Regions from separate parts of the Rossellomorea sp. NPDC071047 genome, predicted to be linked through region 1. Evidence: riboswitches for the same ligand, from Rfam matches in the RefSeq annotation. Region 1 holds a riboswitch; each other region holds the start of a gene.
The links. A riboswitch is a leader RNA that binds a small molecule or an ion and turns the genes downstream of it on or off. The one in region 1 is predicted to bind S-adenosylmethionine.
Positions count from the first base shown of each region.

Region 2: another riboswitch for S-adenosylmethionine. It lies ahead of ACQKFO_RS05845 (methionine biosynthesis PLP-dependent protein); the one in region 1 lies ahead of ACQKFO_RS22010 (Na+/H+ antiporter NhaC family protein).
Region 3: another riboswitch for S-adenosylmethionine. It lies ahead of mmuP (S-methylmethionine permease); the one in region 1 lies ahead of ACQKFO_RS22010 (Na+/H+ antiporter NhaC family protein).

Region 1 covers NZ_JBNNJT010000009.1:19,283-27,480, forward strand. Annotated here, with positions in the region: gene ACQKFO_RS21990 (ABC transporter permease subunit) at 1-922, shown strand, start outside; partial or broken gene ACQKFO_RS21995 (helix-hairpin-helix domain-containing protein) at 1,067-1,411, shown strand; gene ACQKFO_RS22000 (divergent polysaccharide deacetylase family protein) at 1,531-2,316, shown strand; gene ACQKFO_RS22005 ((S)-benzoin forming benzil reductase) at 2,442-3,197, shown strand; gene ACQKFO_RS22010 (Na+/H+ antiporter NhaC family protein) at 3,289-4,605, opposite strand; SAM riboswitch class I at 4,692-4,796, opposite strand; gene ACQKFO_RS22015 (MFS transporter) at 5,017-6,189, shown strand; gene ACQKFO_RS22020 (DUF2187 family protein) at 7,081-7,353, shown strand; gene ACQKFO_RS22025 (YpbS family protein) at 7,473-7,730, opposite strand; gene cls (cardiolipin synthase) at 7,817-8,198, opposite strand, start outside.
Region 2 covers NZ_JBNNJT010000001.1:1,114,412-1,122,609, reverse strand. Annotated here, with positions in the region: gene ACQKFO_RS05875 (VanZ family protein) at 1-135, shown strand, start outside; gene cls (cardiolipin synthase) at 243-1,457, shown strand; gene ACQKFO_RS05865 (HAD hydrolase-like protein) at 1,992-2,648, shown strand; gene ACQKFO_RS05860 (NUDIX hydrolase) at 2,662-3,288, shown strand; gene ACQKFO_RS05855 (metal-dependent hydrolase) at 3,385-4,011, shown strand; T-box leader at 4,078-4,320, shown strand; gene ACQKFO_RS05850 (tryptophan--tRNA ligase) at 4,380-5,378, shown strand; SAM riboswitch class I at 5,502-5,611, shown strand; gene ACQKFO_RS05845 (methionine biosynthesis PLP-dependent protein) at 5,703-6,827, shown strand; gene metC (cystathionine beta-lyase) at 6,820-8,004, shown strand; gene ACQKFO_RS05835 (bifunctional homocysteine S-methyltransferase/methylenetetrahydrofolate reductase) at 8,021-8,198, shown strand, end outside.
Region 3 covers NZ_JBNNJT010000002.1:606,035-614,232, reverse strand. Annotated here, with positions in the region: partial or broken gene ACQKFO_RS10985 (Gfo/Idh/MocA family protein) at 42-941, shown strand; gene ACQKFO_RS10980 (amidase family protein) at 990-2,483, opposite strand; gene ACQKFO_RS10975 (glucoamylase family protein) at 2,800-4,152, shown strand; gene mmuM (homocysteine S-methyltransferase) at 4,222-5,172, opposite strand; gene mmuP (S-methylmethionine permease) at 5,141-6,553, opposite strand; SAM riboswitch class I at 6,647-6,753, opposite strand; gene nei (endonuclease VIII) at 6,891-7,715, shown strand; gene ACQKFO_RS10955 (FtsX-like permease family protein) at 7,788-8,198, opposite strand, start outside.

The DNA.
Region 1 (8,198 bases):
TATGAAGAACGATGAGGGACGAATTATCAGTGCCCCTCCACATAAGCCATTCGGAGAGATGATCCTGGGCTCGGATTTCTTCGGGTATAGCATCCTCGACCAACTGATTGTCGGGGCAAAGTATACCCTCCTCTTTGCACTGGTTGTCGCGTCTCTAAGGGTGATAGGTGGATTCTATCTTGGAGTAGCCTATCATTTTCATCTGAAAGAAAATAGGAAGAATTGGCTTGATCGGATGGTGGATTCCATTCATTTCCTGCCTTTGAGTCTTATTGCGTATCTTCTATTAAGACCTGTTCTTTGGGGATTGCCCGTTTTAGGATGGGATCACTCCATCTTTGAAAGACTCGTTTTTGAAGCTGTCGTCTTGACGATTCTTGTGCTGCCGTTAACGACGGTGTTAATAGGGAATGAACTGAAGTTATTAGGAAAACAGGATTTTGTTCTGTCGGCGAAGCTCTTAGGGGGAAGTAATCGACATTTGCTGTGGACGCATCTATTCCCTCATTTGGCACCTAGATTATTTATTATATGGGGACAGCAGTTTATCCAAACGCTTCTCATTCTAGTGCATCTGGGATTATTTCATCTGTTCTTGGGGGGAACGATCATCACAGGAGGACTGGTACCCGATCCTCCGAAATCAGGAACATTTGAATGGTCAGGTCTGATCAGTTCCACCAAAGATTCCCTGATGACCGGAAAGTACTGGATTGTCATTGCTCCGTTAGCGGCATTTATGATTGCCATCATCGCCATGCAGTTGATTGTGCAAGGTGTGAAGGAAATCCAGCAAACAAAGGTAGGGGTACTGGTGAACAACACTCCAATTAAGAATAAACATAAGCTGGTCAAGAAGAAAACCTACCGTCCAGTGACGGAAGACTTTCATTTGGTTCGACAACAATCCTTTAAGGGTTAAAGGGGGAGATTGAGAGTGAGTAGAAAGAGTCCTAAATTGCCACTAACCGACGAGGAAAGATCGGCACTTCGTAAAGAGAAGATCAGACTGGGAGACATCTTCGAACTGTCTCCCGATGTGTTAAGTGAAAAACTAAACATCTCTATGACTAGAGCCCGGTACTTAGTCGGCATGTCCATTTTCCAACGAATTCCGTCGATCGGACCGAATATGGCGCATAATGTTGTTGAAGACCTTGGTTTTCATACCTACGAAGACATTAAGGATGAAAAAGGGGAAGATCTCATTATAGACCTAGAAAAGAAGTAAGGCGTCTGGATGGACCCATGCGTGGAAGACTCCCTCAGGTGCGTCGTTCACCACGCAAACAACCCGGCATCCACCAAAAACTGGTGGGACTTCACAACCCAAAGAAAAAACTACCGCCAAACCAACGGCTACCCCAGCGACCGCCCCACCAAAGGCTGGGATGAGGGACGGACCTCATAAACCAAAAGGCAGGAAGAGAGAATCAGCTTCCTGCCTTTATTTACACTCTCCCCAGGGACGGACCTCTTTCGTATATCCTCCTCAAAATGGACATGATAAAGAAAAAGGAGTGATGAGAGATGAGAATCGTGTTCATCTGGTTACTAATGACTTTCTCTTTTCATGCATCCGTTTCAGCCCGAAACATCCTGCCCCTTCCAGCCCATCATAATGAACTCGCGATCGTTATTGATGATTTAGGAAACGATATGAAGGGAACGGAAGAGATTCTGAACTTACCCGTCACCTTGACCATTGCCGTTATGCCATTTCTTCCGACAACAAGGGAAGATGCAGAAAAGGCACACGGCCGTGGGCATGAGGTCATCGTCCATCTACCCATGGAACCGATGTCCGGGAAAGCAAGTTGGCTAGGCCCGGGAGCGATTACCACTTCGCTTTCAAATGAGGAAATTCGGAATAGAGTAGAAAAGGCGATCGAAGAGGTCCCCTATGCAGTAGGCGTCAATCACCATATGGGCTCAAGGGCCACTGCCAATGAGAGGGTCATGAGGACCGTATTAGAGGTATGCAAGGAGAAGGGACTATTTTATTTGGATAGTAAAACAACGGGAAAGAGTGTCATTCCGAAGCTTGCAAGAGAATTGGACGTTCCCTATCTTGAGAACGAATTATTCTTTGATGATGTCTATTCCATCCAGCATATAGGAAAGCAAGCCAAGCTTCTTTCTAAAGAATTAGACAGTGGCACTTCCACCATTGCCATTGGTCATGTCGGGGTCACAGGAATCAAGATTGCCACCATGCTTGAAGAGTTTCTTCCTCTTTATGAGAAAAAAGCATCCATTGTACCACTGTCAGATTTAATACCTGAATATCATTTGATTGATGAGAGCATGCCTTGATGGCGTGCTCTTTCCCTTAATTTGGAAACCGCTACTTTGTAAATCTTCTGTTAAACCAATGCTTATTTTTTTGTTAAAAGAAGACTCTCCCTTATAATCAGAAGGTAAGAAGGAGATGAGTCGATATGGATTATGCAATTGTGACGGGAGCAACAAGAGGCTTGGGCGAGTCGATCGCCAAGCTATTTATCAAAAGAGGCATAGGTTTGATCAATGTTTCCAGATCGGATAATGAAAGACTGCAAAAACTTGCCGGGGAAAAGGATGTATCGTATGAATTCTTTCCATGCGATCTTGCACAATCAGGAGAAACAGAAGCGGTCTTCCGGGAAGTGGGAGCAAAAGTATTTGGTTATCAACCGGACAGAGTCTATGTTGTCCAAAATGCCGGTGTGGTGACACCAATCAATCCGTCTGGTGAAGTAGAAACTCAAGCCCTTGAAACGAGTGTGCATGTGAATTTACTATCTCCAATGATCTCCACCAATGAGATGCTAAAAGCAGCCAGGGGTTCCGAATCGAAGATGATCATGATCAATATCAGCTCAGGAGCAGGAAGTCGTCCTGTTCACGGATGGAGTACGTACTGCGCAACCAAAGCCGGCGTGAACATGCTGACGGAAACCGTAAGCCTGGAGCTTTCTAAAAAGCATAGCCGCCATCAAGTGATTGCCTTCAGCCCGGGTGTCATGGATACGGATATGCAGGGAGAAATCCGTTCCTCCTCTAAAGAAGCCTTTGCCGATGTAGAATCCTTTCAGCGCTACAAAGAGGAAGGGATGCTTCGTGAAACGGATACGGTCGCTAATGCACTGGTTAAACTCGTAACAGAAAGCGAAATCGAAAGTGGTAAGCTTTATCATGTAAATGATTTGTTATAAAAAGTGAGCAGATTACCGGAAACGGAATCTGCTTTTTCTTAGCTCAAAAAAAAGACAAACCCCAAAGGATTTGTCTCTCTACTATCATTTACTAAGATCGAACCGAGTTTGCTTCCGGTGCTGATTTACGTGTGAATTTCGGTAGTGCGAATCGAATGGCAATCAAACCGCAAACAGCAATCAAGATAGGGTAGAAGGCATATGGGATAATGCTGACCGGTGAAATGCCCGCGACTTCAGCCACTAACAGGGCCTGTGCTCCGTAAGGGATCAGCCCTTGAATCGAACAAGAGAAAATATCAAGGATACTGGCTGATTTACGGGCATCGACTCCATAGTTTTCACTAATCGATTTGGCAAGTGGACCGGCAATAATGATTGAAATCGTGTTGTTTGCTGTGCAAAGGTTAGTAGAACTCACTAATCCTGCAGTAGCAAGCTGTGCTCCCTGAGGAGACTTGATTTTGCGTGTAGCATGATATAGTAAAGCCTGAATACCGCCGTTATAACGGATGAGTTCGACAACTCCGCCAATCAGTACGGATAGAATCACGATCTCTGCCATCCCTGTCATTCCATCGGCCACACTGCCGAAATAACTGGCTGGAGTAAAGCTTCCATCTATGAATCCAATGATTCCAGCTAAAACAATTCCGCCTAACAAAACGACAAATACATTTAAACCTGCAAGAGCACCGATGATAACTCCAAGGTAAGGGAGAATTTTAATCCAATTAAAGCTTTCCACTCCGACAGTTGATTGATTCCCCATAGTAAGAACAAGGAGAATCACCATTGTCACGATTGCAGCAGGTAATACAATGAAGAAGTTCACTTTAAATTTATCTTTCATTTCCGTTTTCTGAGTACGAACAGCTGCAATGGTCGTATCTGAAATGAATGATAAGTTATCTCCGAACATCGCTCCTCCAATAACTGTCGCCATCGCAAGGGGCATGGAAATATCTGTACCTGAACTAATCCCGACACCGATTGGCGCAAGTGCTGCGATCGTTCCCATGGACGTACCCATTGATAATGATATGAAAGCAGCAATAATAAATAATCCAACGATGATCAAGTTACCAGGGAGCACGGATAGGGCGAAGTTTACGGTTGAATCAACGGCCCCCATCTTTTCAGCCACTCCGGAAAATGCTCCTGCTAACAGGAAGATAAAGACCATGATCATGATATCAGGGTGACCGGCTCCTTTAGCGAAACGCTCAATCTTAGCCGTTAATGTCTCTTTTCGGTTCATCACAAGACCTACCACAGATGCAATGATGATCGATACTAGTACAGGAAACGCATAAAAGTCTCCCGAAATGATGCCTGCTCCAAGGAACAGTGAAACAAATATGATCAAAGGCAGTAACGCCAATAAATTTCCTCTTTCTTGATTCATTCCTAACACTCCTTTGACGTCCAATTTACTAACATACAAAAAACCTCTTCCAAAATAAGAAGAGGTTTCAAAAGAACGAAACACTCCTCTTATCTTTCAAGCATTTCGCTTGCTGGATGTGGCACAGCACTCAATATGAGTCCGCTGCCGAGACATCGCAGGGCCAGTCCCTCCGTCTCTCTGGATAAGAAGAATATCGTATTTAGTTGATTTAAATATACTTCCATACTTTAAAGGGTTTACTGGAAAAAGTCAAACGGGAATTTTTTCTGTAGCATGGACATCAGTCTATTTCCTTCCTTACCAACAACAAAAGTATGATTTTATCCATAATAAGGTATAAACTCATAGACAATTGACCGTTCAAGGTCTACTATAAGGAAGACAAAAAACATCTTGGGGGATACGGTAGTGGAAAGAACTGTACGAAATCAAATTTTTACCTTACAAGGATTTTATTTATTGACGTTCTTCGGTGTTGGTAGTTTATATCCCTTACTCAGTGTGTATTTGAGCGAAAGTGTGGGCTTAAATGGTTATCAGATTGGAACGATCATGTCTGTAGGCCCCATTATGATGATTTTCTTCCAGCCTATATGGGGAATGGTGAGTGACACGACCAATCGTCCCACCTTGGTTCTTGGTTTAACCTCTTTAGTAGCAGGGATCTTTGCACTCGGTTACTTGTTCATGGACTTTTACTATGGCCTGCTTATCGTGGCCATTCTAGTTGCAATCTTCCAAAGTGCGATCATTCCTGTATCCGATAGTATAAGCTTGAAGTATACAAGTAAAGTCCGGTATAACTATGGAAATATCCGCCTGTTCGGCTCTTTGGGCTTTGGTATCGCAGTCTTTATGATGGGAAGACTTTCAGAAGGATTCATCGGGCCTACCATCATTTTTTACTCTTTCTTTATTTGTTTAGTCCTATCCGGATTCCTTTCGTTCCGTTTTCCGAAAGAGAGGGCGGCAGCCAAGCTTGATTTAAAGGCAGGGATGAAGGAATTATTCACGATGAAAAAGTTCCTTATCTTTTTAGCGGTCACATTCTTAGTGTTCGGCCCGAATCTGGCAAACAATGTGTATTTTGGATTATTTGTTGAAGACTCAGGTGGAACGTATGCAGGGATTGGTCTTGCGTTCCTGATTGCAGTGTTATCGGAGGTCCCCTTTATGAGGATCGCCGGTGGATGGATTGATAAATTCGGTTTGTTAACCGTCGCTGCCTTGGCAGGTGCTGCTTCCATGCTCCGCTGGCTCTTTTACTTTACTGAACCTAGTCTATGGCTTGTCTATTCATCGGCTGTCATGCAAGGTCTTGCCATTGGCCTGTTTATTCCAGCCGGATTACGGTACATTAAAGAAATCACGCCTTCCCACATTACAGCAACGGCCGTTACGGTGTATTCAGCAATCGGAAACGGACTGGGGAACTGGTTCAGTACCTTTGTTGGCGGTTTTATCTATGAAACGTACTCCATTTACACGGTATACTTATTCTTCGCTGTACTATCCCTTTTAGGCATTTTCCTTTGCTTCGTCCTCATGAAAGAAGAAAAGAAAAATGCACTCGCTTATTAATACATCAAAACGCCTGAAGAGAACAGACTCTTCAGGCGTTTTTTTATTGGTCTCTTTTCGTATAGTTTGTTGCTATTGTAGAGGAGAAAGTAATAGTTGATTTCCGCTCCAGGATGCTCGCTTTCCGCGGGGCTGGCGGTGAGCCTCCTCGGCTGCGCCTCCGGGGTCTCACCTGTCCAGCTATTCCCGCAGGAGTCGAGCCTCCTTCCGCTCCAATCAACTTTCTAAGCATGAATCCTAAATCGAAAACCATTTAAACAAGCTTTTTAGCAAACAATCTTATTAAATGTAAGTAAACTTTGAATTTCCTTTTAAGGAAGAAGAATTATTTTTTTCTATTTATTTTGTTTTCTTGCACACCTTGAAGCTCTGTCATGAAAAAACTGTTAAAGATGGTGAGGGGAACTGCGCAGACTCCTGCGGAAGTACGGTCGTGCCGAGACCCCGGAAGCGAAGCTGAGGAGGCTCGGCCGAACGTCCGCGGAAAGCGGAGCAGTTCCCCTCACCATCCAGCATAAACCTGCTTGACAGAGCCCTGGCAGATTTTATGCTAGAAAACAACAATCTTTGTGAAAAGAGCCATTTATTAAGCTCCGTGCCGAGACCCCGTTCGGCTATCCAGCACACACGAATTGACAGAGTCTTGTAAAAAAATGTAAAAAGGAATAATTTTCCTATATTAGTAGCCAATAGATATAATGAGGGAGAAAGAATAAGCAAACAAAAAGTTTTCTTAAAAGGTTTTGATATACAAAAATTGTGGTAGAAGAAGGATAAGTATTCATTGAAAATTATATAAATACCAGTTAGAATAATATTATTAGAAAATTCTTTCAATTTTATAACCTAGATTAGAAACATATTACATTTTATTAAAAAGGGGATATTAAAATGGAAAATACATTCGTGTACTCAAAAGATAATGCTAACCTTGGAGATACCGTTCAATTCAAAAGAAAGAAACATGTAATCAATGGCGTGGTTACTACCCTAAGAGAAAATACGGTCATTGTTAAAATGGACAGGGATGTTGCGAAGAAGCTGGATTTACCCGACGATCAAACCGTTGTGTCACATAAAAACTATGTCGTCATAGAACGGGCAGAAATTGGTACACAACCTGTATTTGTATATGATGGGTGGAATAGCGCATTAAAAGCATAAATTCCAACATACAAAGAAAAAGACCTTGAAAACGCCTGCCATGAAGATGGATTAGACGTCTCAAGGTCTTTTATGTGTAGTCTGACACTCGAAAAAGAAGTGTTTCAACTACCATCTGATTATTTTAATTTAGCTGCATATTCCTTCACCATTTCAATTGTGACAAGCTTTCTCTGTGGAACGACACCTTGACGGGCAAGGATATTGATTTCATTTGTCACATGATTAATGGCATCCGTTGTAAACGGCTGATCATTCAAACAAAGCTGAACGGCTTCATCGATGGCTCTTTCTCTACGCTCATCCAATTTCATAAATTGTTGTACAAGTTGATTTTGATTACTTGAATGCTTCGTAATGTCTTTATGTACACTCATGATTTCATCCCTCTCTACCAATTACGCATTATATCTTCTATTATGCCTTCTTCAAGGCACTCATGGCAACGTCTTAGATATCTCTTCTATAAGATAGGGGACAGGAGCCTTGAAATTGATTCTTTCACTTTGATCTTCACAGGTCTTTTATTATACTCTTCCATGGTTAATTCTCTACTCTTCTCAATATCTTTCCTGAACACAGCACTCAGATTTTCAGAGATGGTTTGATCATACAAAAAGGCATTTACCTCAAAGTTGAGGCGAAAGCTTCTTACATCAATATTTGCCGTTCCAACTGAAGAAATGGTTTCATCCACTACAATGGTTTTGGCATGAATAAAGCCGTTATCATAAATATAAATTTTCACTCCTGCCTTCAGTAACTCACCAATGTATGAATAGGTCGCCCAATACACAAATAAATGGTCCGGTTTGTTCGGAATCATAATCCGGACATCGACTCCT
Region 2 (8,198 bases), on a different contig from region 1:
TATCTTCCATTAGGAAGAGCAACCGATATTGATGATTGGATAATGAATACATTAGGTTCATTTATTGGTGGACTTCTTTTTGTGGTCGCACGCTTTATTTATAATCTATTGAGAATCAACAAGAAGATAAACTGAGGGTATTAACGTTATGTTAATGCTCTTTTTTATATATTTTGTATGGAAATGTATAGTCCTTCTCCTTATACAAAAGCTAACACTACATAAAAAGGAGGTGAGTTCTCTTGCTTAAAAAGGGACTTAAAGCAATTCTGATCACGTCTGCTTGCATTGGGATTTTGTTCCTCATTATGCACTGGGATGTGAAACAAGGTGTGAAAAACTATGCGAGAACTCACCCCATTACGGAAACCCTTTCTCATAAAGCTTCAATCGACGTCTACAATACCGGGAAGGACTTATATGAAAAGTTGTTTGCGGATATTAAAATAGCCGATGAGCTAGTTTGGATTCATTTTTTCATTATCAGGGACGACCAGATTTCCAACGAGTTTTTTGACTTGCTGATTGAAAAGGCTAAACAGGGGGTAGATGTTCGTTTGTCTGTAGACTTCCTTGGTTCAGATATTAAGAAGGAAAGTATAAGCAGGTTGGAAGAAGGAGGAGTGAAGGTTGTTAAAAGCAGGCCTTTATCCGTGAAGAATATTTTCTATTCCCTTCATCATCGGAATCATCGCAGGCTCGTTTCCATTGATCAAAGAATTGCCTATATTGGAGGCTTTAATATGGGTGATGAATATTTAGGGAAAGACCCGAAGCTTGGGTATTGGAGGGACTATCATATACGGTTGGAGGGTGAGGCAGGGGTTGAGGTGGCTCAGCAGTTTAAAAGGGACTGGATCGAGGATGGGGCAGAAAGTATGGAGAGCATACACACTACTCGTACATCAAATGAAAATGAGGGAAGCAGCGTTCAGTTCTTGTTCTCAACAGGAGACAGTATTGTTGATAAGACAGTAAACTGGATTAACAGTTCGAAAGAGAGTGTCACAATTACAACGCCATATTTTTTACCAAATGAGGACCTTATATCAGCTTTAAAGAAAGCAGTGAAGCGTGGGGTGAAAGTGAAGATCCTCATTCCGGACGATACAGATGCATGGTTCACGAAGCCTCCAAGTTACAGAATAGAGAAAACTTTGTTAGAGAGCGGAGTGGATTTTTATTTATATGAAAAAGGATTTTTCCACGGTAAAGTACTGGTCATTGATCATCAATGGGCTGATATAGGTACAGCCAATTGGGATCCAAGGAGCTTCTACTTAAATGATGAAAGCAACTGCATCATTCGCGACGCAAAAGTTGCAGCCGAGCTAGAATCACTCATCCATAAAGATATTAATGATAGTAAAAAATTGAACATGAAGGCTTTTAATGAACTCCCTGCCTGGGAAAAAGCGCTCCGTAAAACTCCTGATTGGGTATATTATTATTTCTAGGAATAAAAATTTTTATTGATTAAGAAAATATGGTAAAGTGATTTCATATCTTATAAAGAATACACCTTACTGAAGAAAGGGATTGTCCATGAGCGAGCTCTTGTTTATATCTTTGTTTATTCTTTCGTTATTGGCTTTTAAGTTTTTTAACGTGTTAAAGAAGAAACATATTTCAAAGTCTCACAAGTCTGTAGCAGTTAGTATCGTGATCTTTTCTGTTATCGGCATGATGTTGACGGTCCTCTTTTATCTTCCCAATGCATCTTAAAGAAAGCAACGTCTATACACTGTTTTAAGATATAAGGATTAAACACACGGGAGAAGCGTTCTTGTGTGTTTTTTTGTTAATAAAGATTGGTGGTCACTAATGGACAGCTATACATAGTAAGAAATTGTTCATCTAAACTTAGCTGCTTTCTTTCGGCAGTGAATTTGGTATGATAAGAGAAGGTTTATTTGATGTAAGCAACATTGTGACTTAAGCATAAATTGTCGAACATATAAATGTACGAAGGGAAATAAAGGAGAATATAGATGAAAGCTGCAATGATTTTTGACATGGATGGAACGTTATTTCAAACGATCAGTATTCTTGAAGCATCACTTCATGATACGTTTCAACGACTTAGAGATGAAGGAATGTGGAGAGGGGATACACCTCTTGAAATATACAGAGAAATTATGGGTGTCCCTCTTTCTGTTGTGTGGAAAACACTTTTACCTCGTCATCCCTTACATATACATGGGAAAGTGAATGATATATTTCATGAAAAACTGATTGATAATATACAGAAAGGAAATGGTGCTCTCTACCCACATACGGAGGAAATATTAGCTTATTTATCAGGGAGGGGCTTTCCGATTTTTGTGGCAAGCAACGGATATCCTCATTATTTAAAGGCGATCATCGAGTCCTTTCATCTGGATCAATGGATTTTGGACTGCTACAGCATTCAGGAAATACATTCAGATGACAAAGGGGAGTTGATTCGAAAAATCAAAGAGGATCATAATCTGACACATGGGGTTGTGATTGGAGATAGATTGTCTGATTTTAAAGGAGCAGAGGCAAATCACTTTCTTTCGATAGGTTGTGCGTTTGATTTTTCTCAGGAAAAGGAATTAAGTGAAGCGGATATTGTGATTGGAGATCTATTGGAGGTTAAAGAGTATTTAGAGGTAATGAAATAAAGGAGGGATCGGGATGGAGGATGAAAAACTAGCAGTCTTCGATGAATATGGTAACAGACTTGGAGTAGCCAGTCGTTCCGAGGTACATAAAAAGGGATATTGGCATGAAACCTTTCATTGCTGGCTTGCGCATTTTGATGAATGTAGTGGAGAGACCAATATTTATTTCCAGCTGAGAAGTGATAAGAAAAAGGATTTCCCCCGCTTGCTTGATATTACGGCCGCTGGACATATCTTGTCACAGGAGAAGATTGAAGACGGTGTGAGAGAAGTTCATGAAGAGCTTGGACTTCATCTTACGATAGATGAACTTCAATCATTAGGAATCGTAAAAGGGGAGTTAATTCAACGGGATATGATTGATCGGGAACTAACTCACGTATTCCTGTATTCCAAGCCGGTTGCATATGACGAATTTCAACTTCAGTCAGAAGAAGTGTCCGGTATTTTCCGTTCGACTCTTCAAGACTTTAAAGCGCTCGTTCAACAAACGAAAGAGGAAATCGCCGTAGAAGGATTTCTTACTAATGAAACAGGGGAAAAGGACTTCATTAAGCAGAGGGTGAGTTACCATCACTTTGTTCCACATAAAAGATCCTACCTTCTTGAAATTATTGAGCGCATATCGGCTCATCTTTAGAAATTAATTCGTACTTCCCATGGTCAATATGGATAATTAAGGCTATTATAGTAATCTAGTACATACATAATGTGATAAGAGAGTAGGAGGACACACTTGAACGGCACAGCACATATGGCAATTGGAGCAGCAACAGGATTTATTGTGGCCAACTCATTTGGATCTGGTCCTGACATAACGGCCGCACTTGTGGCAATAGGCGGGGTATCCGGACTCATGCCTGATATGGATATTGACGGACAGCTTAGTAACAAGGTTACTTTTTCACCAAAAATGATCAGAGCAGTGGCACAAATCATTGGTTTTTTAATGATGGTATACAGCTATCTTGAAGGAATTGGGAAAGAACGATGGCTTGGTATAGGATATGGTGCTGGAATGATGATTCTCTCAAGTTTCATTACCCAGAGAAGAATGCTGATGATTACAGGCATCGGTGTGACAGCATGCGGTTGGCAGTTTAATGAAACATGGTTATGGTTGTTAGGTATCTATATTTTCATAGCCTCATTCGTTTCACATCGAAGTTATACTCATTCTGTACTTGGAATCGTATATTATGGCATGATTGCTCATTATTTAGAGTCATCTTTAATGATAGATGGGGTATTTGAAGCATGTGTAATCGGATATGCCAGTCATCTGATCGCGGATATGAAATTTCTTCCTTTCAATAAGAGAGGGATAAAGCTTTTCCTTCCCCTTTCTACCAAAGAACTCTAAAATGTGTTTACGCCCTCTTGACCATTATTTCCCGATACATTAAAATAATGGAAACACTTTAAATAGTTAAATGCGATGAGGAAGAAGAGTAGACGAACGAAACATTTCAGAGAGCTGATGGCTGGTGAGAATCAGTATGGTGAAATCGTTGAATGGGCTTTTGAGCATCCAGGCTGAAATTAAGTAGGTAATGGCGGAAGGTCTCACCGATAAAAGAGACGATGTATCGAAGGCGACTTCTGTACAGATGAGTGCGTTTACTGAAGTGTAAGCGAATGAAGGTGGCACCACGGGTTTCCCGTCCTTTTTTAGAGGACGAGAAGCCCTTTTTGTGTTGATTTTTATTATTTTAAGCGGGGGGAATTTTTATGGAAAAACAAATTCTGACGGGGATTAAACCAACTGGCTATATTCATTTGGGGAATTATATTGGTGCAATCAAACCGGCATTAAAATTGGCAGAGAACAAATCCTACAACGCAGCATATTTTGTGGCGGATTATCATGGTTTAACGAAGATACATGATAAGCATGAAATGAAAGAACTATCTTATGGAGTGGCAGCAGCTTGGTTAGCATTAGGTTTGAATCCTGATCGAGCGATCTTTTATCGTCAATCCGATGTACCTGAAATCTTTGAATTGAGTTGGATCCTGTCTTGTTTTGCACCGAAAGGATTAATGAACCGCGCTCACGCATATAAATCATTGGTCGAAGAAAATACAGAAACCGGCAAAGATGTTGATGCTGGAGTCAACATGGGATTATTCACTTATCCAATACTAATGGCAGCTGATATCCTCCTTTTTCAAACCGAGGTGGTCCCTGTTGGTAAAGATCAGATACAGCATGTTGAAATTGCACGAGACATAGCTGAAAGCTTTAACAAACAATATGGAGAAATATTTGTCATCCCTGAATATGTCATCCAAGAAGAATCGGCAGTTCTCCCGGGACTGGACGGACGTAAAATGAGTAAAAGTTATAACAACACCATTCCATTATTTGAAGAACCAAAAAAGCTTCAAAAATTAATCAATAAAATCAAAACAGATTCTTCACCCCCTGAAGAGCCCAAGGATCCTGACAGCTCCGTCATTTTTGCATTATATAAAGAATTTGCAACCTCCGATCAAGTTAAAGAAATGAGAGGGAGATTTCAAGAAGGAATAGGCTGGGGAGATGCGAAAAAAGAGCTATTCCAAGTAATGAATTCTTTTATCGAAGAACCAAGGTCGAAATATGAAGAACTGATGGCGAGTCCCCATATGCTGGATGGGATCTTACAAAATGGAGCAAAAAAAGCACGGGAAAAAACAATCCCATTCATGAAAGAGATTAAAAGGAAAATAGGTATTTATCATTGAAATAGAACAGGGTGGTGAAGGGCAAAGATCATTTTGTTTTTCAGATAATTCATAATTCTCATTGACATTTTTTCTTCTTTGTTATAAGTTATGGGAAAGTTATTTTTCACAAAATCATATAGTTTCTTATCAAGAGAGGTAGAGGGACTGGCCCGAAGACACCTCAGCAACCAGCCGCGAGTTTTGGTATGGTGCTAATTCCAGCAAGTTGATGTCAACTTGGACGATAAGAGGGAGAACGAACGCACAAAACCTTCTTATTTTCATTAAGAAGGTTTTTTTGTTTTTTCCCTTTTCGTAATCAGGATAGAAAAGGAGAGAAGAATGTTGAAAAAACACATTGACACAATACTTGTCCAGGCAGGAAATCGGAAAGATCCTGCAACGGGTGCCGTAAGCCTGCCCATTCATTTATCGACTGCCTATGAACATAAAGGGATTGGGCAATCGACAGGCTATGATTACACAAGAACAGGAAATCCAACCCGTGCCACCCTAGAAGATACCCTCACTCAATTGGAGGAAGGACACAGAGGGTTTGCCTTCAGCTCGGGGATGGCAGCGATTCAGGCAATCCTTAGCTTATTTTCAAGCGGGGATGAATTGATTGTTTCGAAAGACTTATACGGAGGGAGCTACCGTTTATTCGCGCAGTATGAAGCACAATATAGTATCAAATTTCATTTCGTCGATACAAGTGATACCGGCTCCATAGAAGAACAAATTTCTAAAAGAACAAAGGCAATCTTCGTTGAAACGCCAACCAATCCATTAATGAATGAAGCAAGTATTTCAGAGGTTGCTGGACTCGCTAAGCATAACGGATTGCTTCTAATTGTCGATAATACCTTCTACACACCTATTCTGCAGAAGCCACTTACTGAAGGAGCGGACATTGTTATTCATAGCGCCACGAAATACTTAGGGGGACATAATGACGTGCTGGCAGGTGTTGTGATTGTAAACACAGAGGAGTTGGGGGAAAGAATATTCACCATTCAAAATTCAATCGGCGCGGTTCTCGCCCCTTTTGATTGTTGGCTCTTATTAAGAGGAATGAAAACCCTTAGTCTCAGAATGGCTCAGCACGAAAAAAACGCAAGAAAATTAGCGGAGTATCTTGATTCGCATGACTGTGTAACAGACGTTTTATATCCGGGAAAAGGCGGCATGCTTTCCTTTCGTATCGCAAGGGAAGAATGGGTTGCTCCCTTTCTCCAACACTTAAAAATTATTACGTTTGCTGAAAGTTTAGGAGGGGTCGAAAGCTTTATCACCTATCCGGCTACTCAAACACATGCAGACATTCCAGAAGAAGAACGAAATAGGTTGGGTATCTGCAACAGACTCCTGCGGTTCTCTGTAGGCATTGAATTTATTGCTGACCTTATTGAAGACCTGGAGAATGTTTTTCAACAATTGGAGAAAGAGGTGCTTACGTATGAGTAAAAAACCGTTTTCACTTCAGACGTCACTCATTCATTCTCATGGATTTGATAAAGAAACAGGAGCGGTCTCTACACCGCTTCATCATGCTACAACCTTTCATCAACAGGATTTTGATCAATATGGAACGTATGACTACAGCCGTTCAGGAAATCCGACAAGAGAAACCGTTGAAGAAACGATCGCGGAATTGGAAGGAGGAGTAAGAGGTTTTGCCTTTTCATCTGGAATGGCGGCAATCTCAACAAGCTTCTTATTATTGTCGAGTGGAGATCATGTTCTCGTATCAGAAGAAGTGTACGGTGGGACATACAGAATGATTACAGAGGTCCTCACTAAGTTTGGAATTGAATATTCATTTGTGAACATGAAGGATCTACATGAAGTAGCTTGTTCAATCAAGCACAATACGAAAGTGATTTATATGGAGACACCATCCAATCCGCTTCTGAATATCACCGATATTGAAGGAGTCGTTAAGCTTGCCAAGGCGAATGGATGTTTAACGTTTCTTGATAATACATTCATGACTCCCTTGCTGCAAAGACCGATCAGTCTAGGAGTGGATGTTGTTCTACACAGTGCCACGAAGTTTCTTGCCGGACATAGCGATGTATTGGCAGGGCTTGCGGTAACGGGAAATGAAGAGATTGCCGGGAAACTTGCTTTCTTGCAGAATTCGTTCGGAGCTGTACTCGGTGTTCAGGATTGCTGGCTGCTCTTAAGAGGACTGAAAACACTGCATGTACGTTTGAAGGAATCATCAGAATCGGCATATAAGATTGCGGCATTCTTAGAACATAGAAAGGAAGTAGAAGAAGTGTATTACCCGGGATTAAGCTATCATCCCGGTCGTGAAATTCAAGTTCGACAAGCAGAGGGTCCTGGAGCGGTTCTTTCCTTCCGGTTAAAAGGGGCAGAGGAAGTAAAGCAACTCATTCAAAATGTAAACATTCCTGTATTTGCCGTAAGTTTAGGAGCTGTTGAATCAATTCTATCCTATCCTTCAAGGATGTCACATGCTTCCATGCCAAAAGCTGAACGGGAAAGAAGGGGTATTACAGATGGTTTATTACGATTATCAGTAGGACTTGAAAACGTGGATGAATTAATTATCGATCTTCAAAAAGGTTTAGATAGTATACAAAAGATCAATCGAAACAACGTGATAAATTTATAAAAAAGGAGGGAATGTCATGAAGCCGTTGCTGGAAGCTCTGAAAGAGAGAATTTTAATTGCAGATGGAGCCATCGGAACGTTGCTGTATTCATATGGAGTCGACAGATGCTTTGAAGAACTGAATCTTTCTCACCCAAATGAAGTGTTGAAAGTCCATAAAGAGTATATTGATGCAGGAGCAGACATCATTCAGA
Region 3 (8,198 bases), on a different contig from region 1:
TAATGAAAGAACGTTAAACAAAAAACAACGGGGTGAAAAACATGAAAATCGGACTTATAGGATTAGGAGATATCGCCAAGAAAGCCTACCTGCCAGTTCTCTCTGAAAAAGAAGGAATCGAACTCGTGCTTTGCACAAGGAATGTCGAAACTCTAAATGCTCTTGCACATAAATATCGCATCCAGGAAAAGGTTCAGAGTATTGAAGAGTTGATTGCTACCAATATTGACGCAGCATTTGTAAGTACGGCTACAGAAGCCCACTTTGAAATAACGGAAAAACTGCTCTAGAATGGGGTCAACGTATACATAGACAAGCCGATTTCCTTGAACATTCACGAAACCGAAAGAATCGTCCAGCTCGCTAAAGAAAATGGCAAAGTCGCCATGGTTGGTTTCAACAGACGATTCATACCAAAAGTGAGAGAGCTGAGAGAGCATGGCAAACCCAGCTTTCTCCTTATGCAAAAAAACAGATACGCTTTACCTGATTACGCCAGAAGGTTCGTCGTAGAAGATTTCATCCATGTTGTAGATACGCTGCGATTCTTAATGGATACAGAGGTCCAGGATGTAAAGGTTCAGCATTTAATAAAAGATGACATGCTCCATCACTTAGTCGTCCAGCTCATCGGCGAGGAGTGCACCTCAGTCGGAATCATGAACCGGGACGGCGGTGTGACGGAAGAAATCATCGAGTACTCGGCAGGTCATCATAAATATGTCGTCAACAGTCTCGTTGAAACGACTCATTATCATAATAAAGAAGTCAGCCTTTCTTCATTTGGAGATTGGGAGCATACTTTATATAAGCGTGGGTTTTATGATTTAGTGGATCATTTCATAGACTGTGTGGAAAATGGTACAACCCCTGACCCATCGATTGAGGATTCACTGGTTACCCATGAGATTTGTGAGAGGATAGTCGGGATGATTGAATAGTAGGTCAGATAGATGGGGAAGGGGACATGGAAAGCCCCTTTCCCCTTTTTAGAATAAAGGGTTTTTCTCAATTTGCAACCAATGCTCGGACTTCTCAATCTCTCCAGCCAATTGCAACAGCAGATCCTCTCTGCCTTTTGCTGCCATCACCTGGACTCCGACCGGCAGCCCTTCAGAAGTCTGATGTATCGGAAGTGACATGGCCGGCTGTCCTGTTAAATTGGCCAACTGCGTGAAAGGGGTACGCATCAGATTCTTCTGTGCTATCTGATCAACGATCCCAATCTTTTTCACCAGTCTCCTGAGTCCCAATTTCCCTATTGAACTGATCAGGAATTTCTCTGATTGGGTCGGTTCCAGTTCTCCTATCCTGGCCGGTGGAAAAGCTGTTGTAGGGGTAAGGTAGAAATCATACGTTTCATGAAATGTTTCCATTTGATAAGCTGCTATGTCCCACTCCCTGATACTCAGGATAAATTCTTCTGCAGGAGTGACCTTTCCGATCAATCCCAGGAGCCAGGTGGAGGGTTCCACATCAGCGTAAGTAACTTTTCGTCCCAGCACTTCTTCCAACGAAGTTAACAGTGCAGCGGTTTCACCAAAGTACATTGTTAAGAAACTTCTCGCAATCTTGTGTCCATCCACCGGCACCTCTTTTTCTTCCACATAATGGCCCATGGACTCTAGTAATTTAGCAGCTCTCACAACAGCCTTCTCGCACTCGGGATGTACTTCAGTGCCTATGGGAGAAGCTGTGGAATAGGCAATCCTTAATTTCTTGCCCAATGGGGTTTGTGATGCTTCCAAGTATCTCCCTGCAAATGGAGGGGCATAAAAAGCAGCAGACTTTTCATACGTTCGTAATTCATCCAGCATGGCAGCATTATCCCTGACTGATCGGGTTAAAACATGCTCAACAGAGGCCCCTTGCCATGTTCTTCCGTAGGTTGGACCAACAGGTGTTCTTCCCCTCGTCGGTTTCAAACCAAATAACCCGCAATAGCCAGCCGGGATCCTTATAGATCCCCCACCATCGTTGGCACCCGCGATCGGAACAATGCCGGATGCTACCGCAGCGGCTGAACCGCCACTTGAACCTCCAGGCGTATAATCCAAATTCCACGGATTTCTTGTCGCACCGTGATGTGAAGGCTCTGTAATAGCCACTAAAGCAAATTCAGGCACATTCGTTTGTCCCAGAATGACCACACCTACTTCACGCAATCTCCTGGTGTACTCTGCATCTGTCTTCGCTCGGTAGGTTTGAAGTGATCTTGAACCTGCTGTCATAGGCTCCCCTTCTATTTCCTGAGTGATATTTTTCAATAGCATTGGTACACCGGCGAATGCTCCAGTAAGCTCTTTGTCTGCAACCTCCCTCGCCTGTTCATACATTTTGTGAATCACTGCGTTCAACTTCGGATTGTTGGCTTCTATTATTTTAATGGCTTCTTCAACCAATTCTTTAGGATGAACTTCTTTTTTCTTCACTAACTCTGCGAGCCCTAAACCGTCGTAGTTTTTATAATCAAACCCCTGCATCCTGCTCACCCCTATTGACTATGTATCTATGACTTTCTACATAATGGGAAAATATCCTTTTTTTAATAAAAATCATTAACACTGTAGACAAAAAAAGAAGGTAGTCACCCAATACAGTATCACATTAGAGTTGGTGGCAGAGTCTGTATTTAGAGTTTACCTGCCGATGGATACTGGTATAAAAGACTCAAAAAAGAAGTCACATACCGACGTGTTATTTTCAGATAATTGTTACTATTGAGTGATATACGTCTATTGATCACTCTTGTATACTTTTAATCGAAACGTTTCACCAAAATGAAAGGAAGTGTCAAATGTGAAGAAATATTTTTCATTGCTTTTAGCTTTATTGCTTATCGTCAGCGCCACGCTCCCTGCTTCGGCTTCTGCAAAGCACACAACCAAAGGAAAAGAGATCGCTTTATCCAAACAATTGAAAGCGATTTCAAAGAATACCTATCGATACTTCGAGGATTTTACAAATGAAAAAACGGGACTCACTTATGATGCCGTCCGTATGGATAACGGGGAGATCAATGCCCAGAAATTCACTTCCCCAACGAACATTGCCATGTATATGATGAGTACGATTTCAGCTGAGGAAGTCGGCCTGATCTCACGTGAAGAAGCCGTGACCAACATCGAAAAGACGTTGAATTCATTAAAAGATATGGAAAAATGGAACGGATTATTTTACAACTGGTACTATACAGAAGATGCAACGCTTATGACGGATTGGGGTCAATTCATCTCAACGGTAGATAATGGATGGCTGTCTGCAGGTCTCATTGTAGTGGGACAAGCGTATCCGGAACTCTATGAAGAAACTCACGCATTAGTAGAGGACATGGATTATTCCACTCTTTACACCCCGGAAGTAGGACAAATGCGTGGCGGATATGATGTAGCAACCGAGAGCTATACTTCTCACCATTACGGTGCCTTTTATACGGAACCACGTGTGGCAAGCTACATCGCGATCGGGAAAGAGGACGTACCGGAAGAGCACTGGTGGAGAATGTTCCGCACCATGCCAGAAAGCTGGGATTGGCAGGCTCAAATTCCTGAAGGATATACAGAAACATATGACGGCGTAGATGTCTTCGAAGGACATTACAGCTACAAGGGCACTAAATATGTACCAAGCTGGGGAGGAAGCATGTTTGAAGCATTGATGCCACAGCTTGTACTGAAGGAAAAAGAACTCGGGAAGAACGCACTCGGCTTGAACAATAAGCGTCATGTAGACATCCAGATTCAATATGCTAAAGAACAAGGGTATGCAGCCTGGGGCATGTCACCAGCAGCCACACCGGATAATTATTCAGAATTTGCCGCTACACCTCTGGGTATGGACGGCTATAAGTCAGATGGCACTGTCACTCCACATGCCACATTCCTGGCACTTGAATACGCACCGATGGAAGCATTCAAAAACATCCAGGCGTTGAAACGTTTCGATATGTATGGTAAATATGGCTTCCTTGATTCAGTCAATGTGGAAACGGGAGAAGTGACACAAGCCTACCTCGCTTTAGATCAAGGTATGACAATGGTCTCAATCGTCAACTATTTAAAGGATGGAGTCATCAGAGATTACTTCCATCAAGATCGAATTGGGAAATCACCTGAGGACTTGCTGATTAAAGAGACGTTTTCTATTAAATAATAGTAGCGATAATGATGTAAGAGCCCAAGTGACTGAATCACTTGGGCTTTTGCATTTAAATATTATTGCCTACCTCCACCTCTTCGCCAACGCCTCAATATGACCAGGATCCGTCCGGCAGCATCCACCAATGATACGAGCACCTGCCTCGTACCAAATTACTGATTCCTCATCAAACGCGCAACACCCTTTCTCCCCATGCCACGTTTTGGTCTCAGCATTGTAAGTCTCACCTGAGTTCGGGTACGCGATGATTGGTTTGTCAGTGTTTCTGCTTAATACGCTTATCGCCTTCTCGGCCGCAGGTATAGGTGCACAATTCACACCAATTGCAGCGATTTGTTCATCGTCATTGAACACACGCGCGCACTCTTCAATCCCCGTTCCATCACTTATCGTCTCTCCATCCTTTAATGAAAAAGACAGCCAGGCCCAGGTATCGGGAAATTCTTTCAGAAGTGAAGCTAGTACCTTTGCTTCCTGCAAGGACGGGATGGTTTCGAATGCCAACAAATCAGCTCCCGCCTCCACTAATGCCTGGATTCTCGGAAAATGGAAATCTGCTAACTGTTTATCGCTTACTCCATAGTTCCCCACGTATTCAGAACCGTCAGCAAGGTATGCCCCGTAAGGTCCTACAGAACCTGCAACGATTGGCTTCGGCCGATTCGAATTTCCCTTCTCTTCCTTCCAGAAGTCATCTCGGGCCTGTTTGGCGAGAGTAACCGTTTTCTTGATTAATTCCAGAGCTTCAGGTTTCTCTATACCTCGCTTTCGAAAACCATCCACCGTCGCCTGGTAGCTGGCTGTAATCGCACAATCGGCTCCTGCACGGAAATAATCAGCATGAACCTTCTCAATCGCTTCCGGTTTTTCAAGGAGTATACTGGCAGACCAAAGGGGATCGTTTAAATCAAAGCCATGGGATTCCAGCTCTGTGGCTAATGCTCCATCTATAATCAGTTGGGAATGTATTTGTAAAATAGCATCAATGGGATTTAGCTTCAGTTGATTCGACATTACCTCTTCCTCTTTTCTTTATGTATTGTGTTAGATAATAGCTTCCATAGCAAAGGGCTATAAATGGGATCCCGCAATAAAGGGCTATCCTCTGAGTGGTATCAAAGGCAATGCCGATACAAGAAGCTAGACAAAGCAGAAATGCCGCAATGGGAACGAGTGGGTAGAGCGGCGTCCGATAAGTCAAGTCTTTCACGTCGTTTCCCTCCCTTATGTACTGTCTTCGAAATAGAAATTGGGCAGCACTAATGCTCATCCACACGATTACTACCGCAAGGCCAGAGATCGACACCAATGCGATGTAGACCGTCCCCGGTGCAATGATGCTTGAAAGCAATGCCAGCCCCCCTCCCAGCATGCTGCAAACTATCGCATTGAGAGGGACTCCCCGATCAGTCAATTTGGCAAAAACCGGTGAGATCATTTGCTTATCTGAGAGCGACCACAGCATTCTGGAGGAAGCATACAGACCGGAGTTTGCCGCTGATAAAATGGCCGTTATGATCACAAAATTCATGATATCGGCGGCATACGGGATTCCAATCCGACCAAGCACCGCTACGAAAGGACTTTCCAATACACCGGCTGACTGGCTCGGTAATAAAGCGGATAATACGACAATCGTCCCTACATAAAAGATGATCAATCTCACAAGCGTGGTGCGGATGGCTTTAGGAATCGATTTGGATGGATTCTCTGTTTCTCCCGCCGCAACCCCGATCAATTCTGTTCCTGAAAAGGCAAAATTGACAGCAAGCATTGTCATCAAGATGGCAAATGCCCCATTCGGAAACAACCCTGAATTTGTGATATTCGAGAAAAACGGAGCGGGCTCTGAATGACTGAGAGAGATGAACCCGACGATCGCACCTGCCCCGATCACAATAAACGCAACGATCGCAATCACTTTTACTAAAGAAAACCAAAATTCAGATTCAGCAAAAAAACGCACAGACAACGTATTAAGCACAAAAATCAACGCAGCAAAGACCGCGCTCCAGATCGATACACTAATCGAAGGAAACCAACGCTGCATCATCAAACCAGCCGCCGTAAACTCCGACCCCAATGCCACTGTCCATGTCAGCCAATACAACCAGCCAACAGTGTACCCGGTCCCAGGTCCAATGAACTTTGCAGCATAACTATGAAAGGATCCTGTTTCCGGCATATGGACAGAAAGTTCACCTAAACAAAGCATCACAAGATACACCACCAGCGCCCCAACCAAATAAGCAAGGATCGTCCCAAATGGTCCTGCCTGATGAATCGTATACCCCGAACTCAAGAAAAGCCCGGTTCCGATCACCCCTCCAAGTGACAGCATCACTAAATGACGTGTCTTCATCGCTCTTTTAAAACTCTGTCCTGCGTTTTCCATCAAAAACACCCTTCCTTCTAAATATATTGTGGAATGGGTAGACAAACAAAAAACGCACCCTGAACGAGTGCGTCACCGACAAATAAAAGATTGCTCCTATCTATCAGGGTTTGAGTCACCCGCTGGAATTAGCACAGTATCTTCACAGACCTGTTGCTGAGGCTTCAAAGGGCCAGTCCCTCCACCTCTCTGGATAAGAAATATGTAGATTTTTTAAAACTCTATCAATATATTGGAATAATGTCAAGACCATGAAATAGATGAGTAGCCCAGCCTATCCGAATGTTACTTTGGGAAGAAAAAAGGGAACAACTATACTAAAAAAGGAGAAACTGCCATGCCAGAAGGTCCGGAAATCAGACGAGCCGCAGATTCCGTTGAACGTGCTCTAAAAAATAAAACCGTCGAAGATATTTATTTTGCCTTCCCTCATTTAGAAGACTACGGGGATCTGCTAAAGGGGTCAATCGTGACGAGGGTCGATACGAAAGGAAAAGCCATGCTCATCCGCTTTGACAATGGGTACACCATCTACTCCCACAATCAGCTTTACGGGAAATGGTATTTCAGAAACACATATAACTACCCGAAAACAAACCGTCAGCTCCGGTTGGCCTTACATAATGAGAATAAATCGGCACTTCTCTATAGCGCATCTGATATCGAGGTTCTTCGTGACGAAGAAGTGCCCGGGCACCCATTCGTCTCAAAAGTCGGCCCCGATCTTTTAAGCGAAGAGGTATCCGTAGATGAGCTGATGGAACGGATGAAGGATAAACGATTCCGAAACCGCAAATGGTCGATTCTATTGCTGGATCAAGGTTTCGTAGCAGGTATCGGAAATTATTTGCGATCTGAAATCATGTTTGTTGCTGGTATACACCCTTCCCTCAGGCCAGTTGACTGCACAGAGAAGCAATTGAAGAAAGCTGCACATAGCATCAAGGATTTAGTGAGACAATCGTATGAGACTGGTGGGATCACCAATGATCTCGACCTAGCACAGAAACTGAAAGGACAAGGAGTGAAGCGTTCCCGCTATCGTCACTGGGTCTTTAACCGGGAAAGTGGATCCTGCTTCATCTGTGGAAGTGAAATCGAGAAGGCGGTGGCAGCTTCAAGAAGGCTGTACTATTGTCCTGTTTGTCAGGGACTAGAATGATAACGATAAAAGGGTACGTGGCTTTCTTAATGCCTCGTACCCTTTTATCAGTTTAACGTCAACCCACAGTTTCTATTCCGTACTCCGGTTAATCGCTTCTTTCATGGAAATCCCTTTCAACTTTCGATGGTTCAGCCATAGGGATACATAATACGATGTGATGATGATGATAAAACTGATGAGGACACTCATCCAGTCCAGCTTTACGGGAATCGTCACATTCATCTCTGAGGTGATCGAATTCATAAAGGCTGAAATCGACAGGAGCGTCACGGGAATGCCTATCACATACCCAAGGATGATAAACCAAATATTGTAACCTATCATCATGCTCATGATTGATTTCTCCCGATAACCGATGACTTTCATGAGTGAGATTTTGAATGAATTTTCTTCAATTAATAATGAAATCAGTATATAGATGATGATGACAGCAATGATGGCAGCAACAAAGGCAATCGCTGCTACTCCATAGTTCAACGG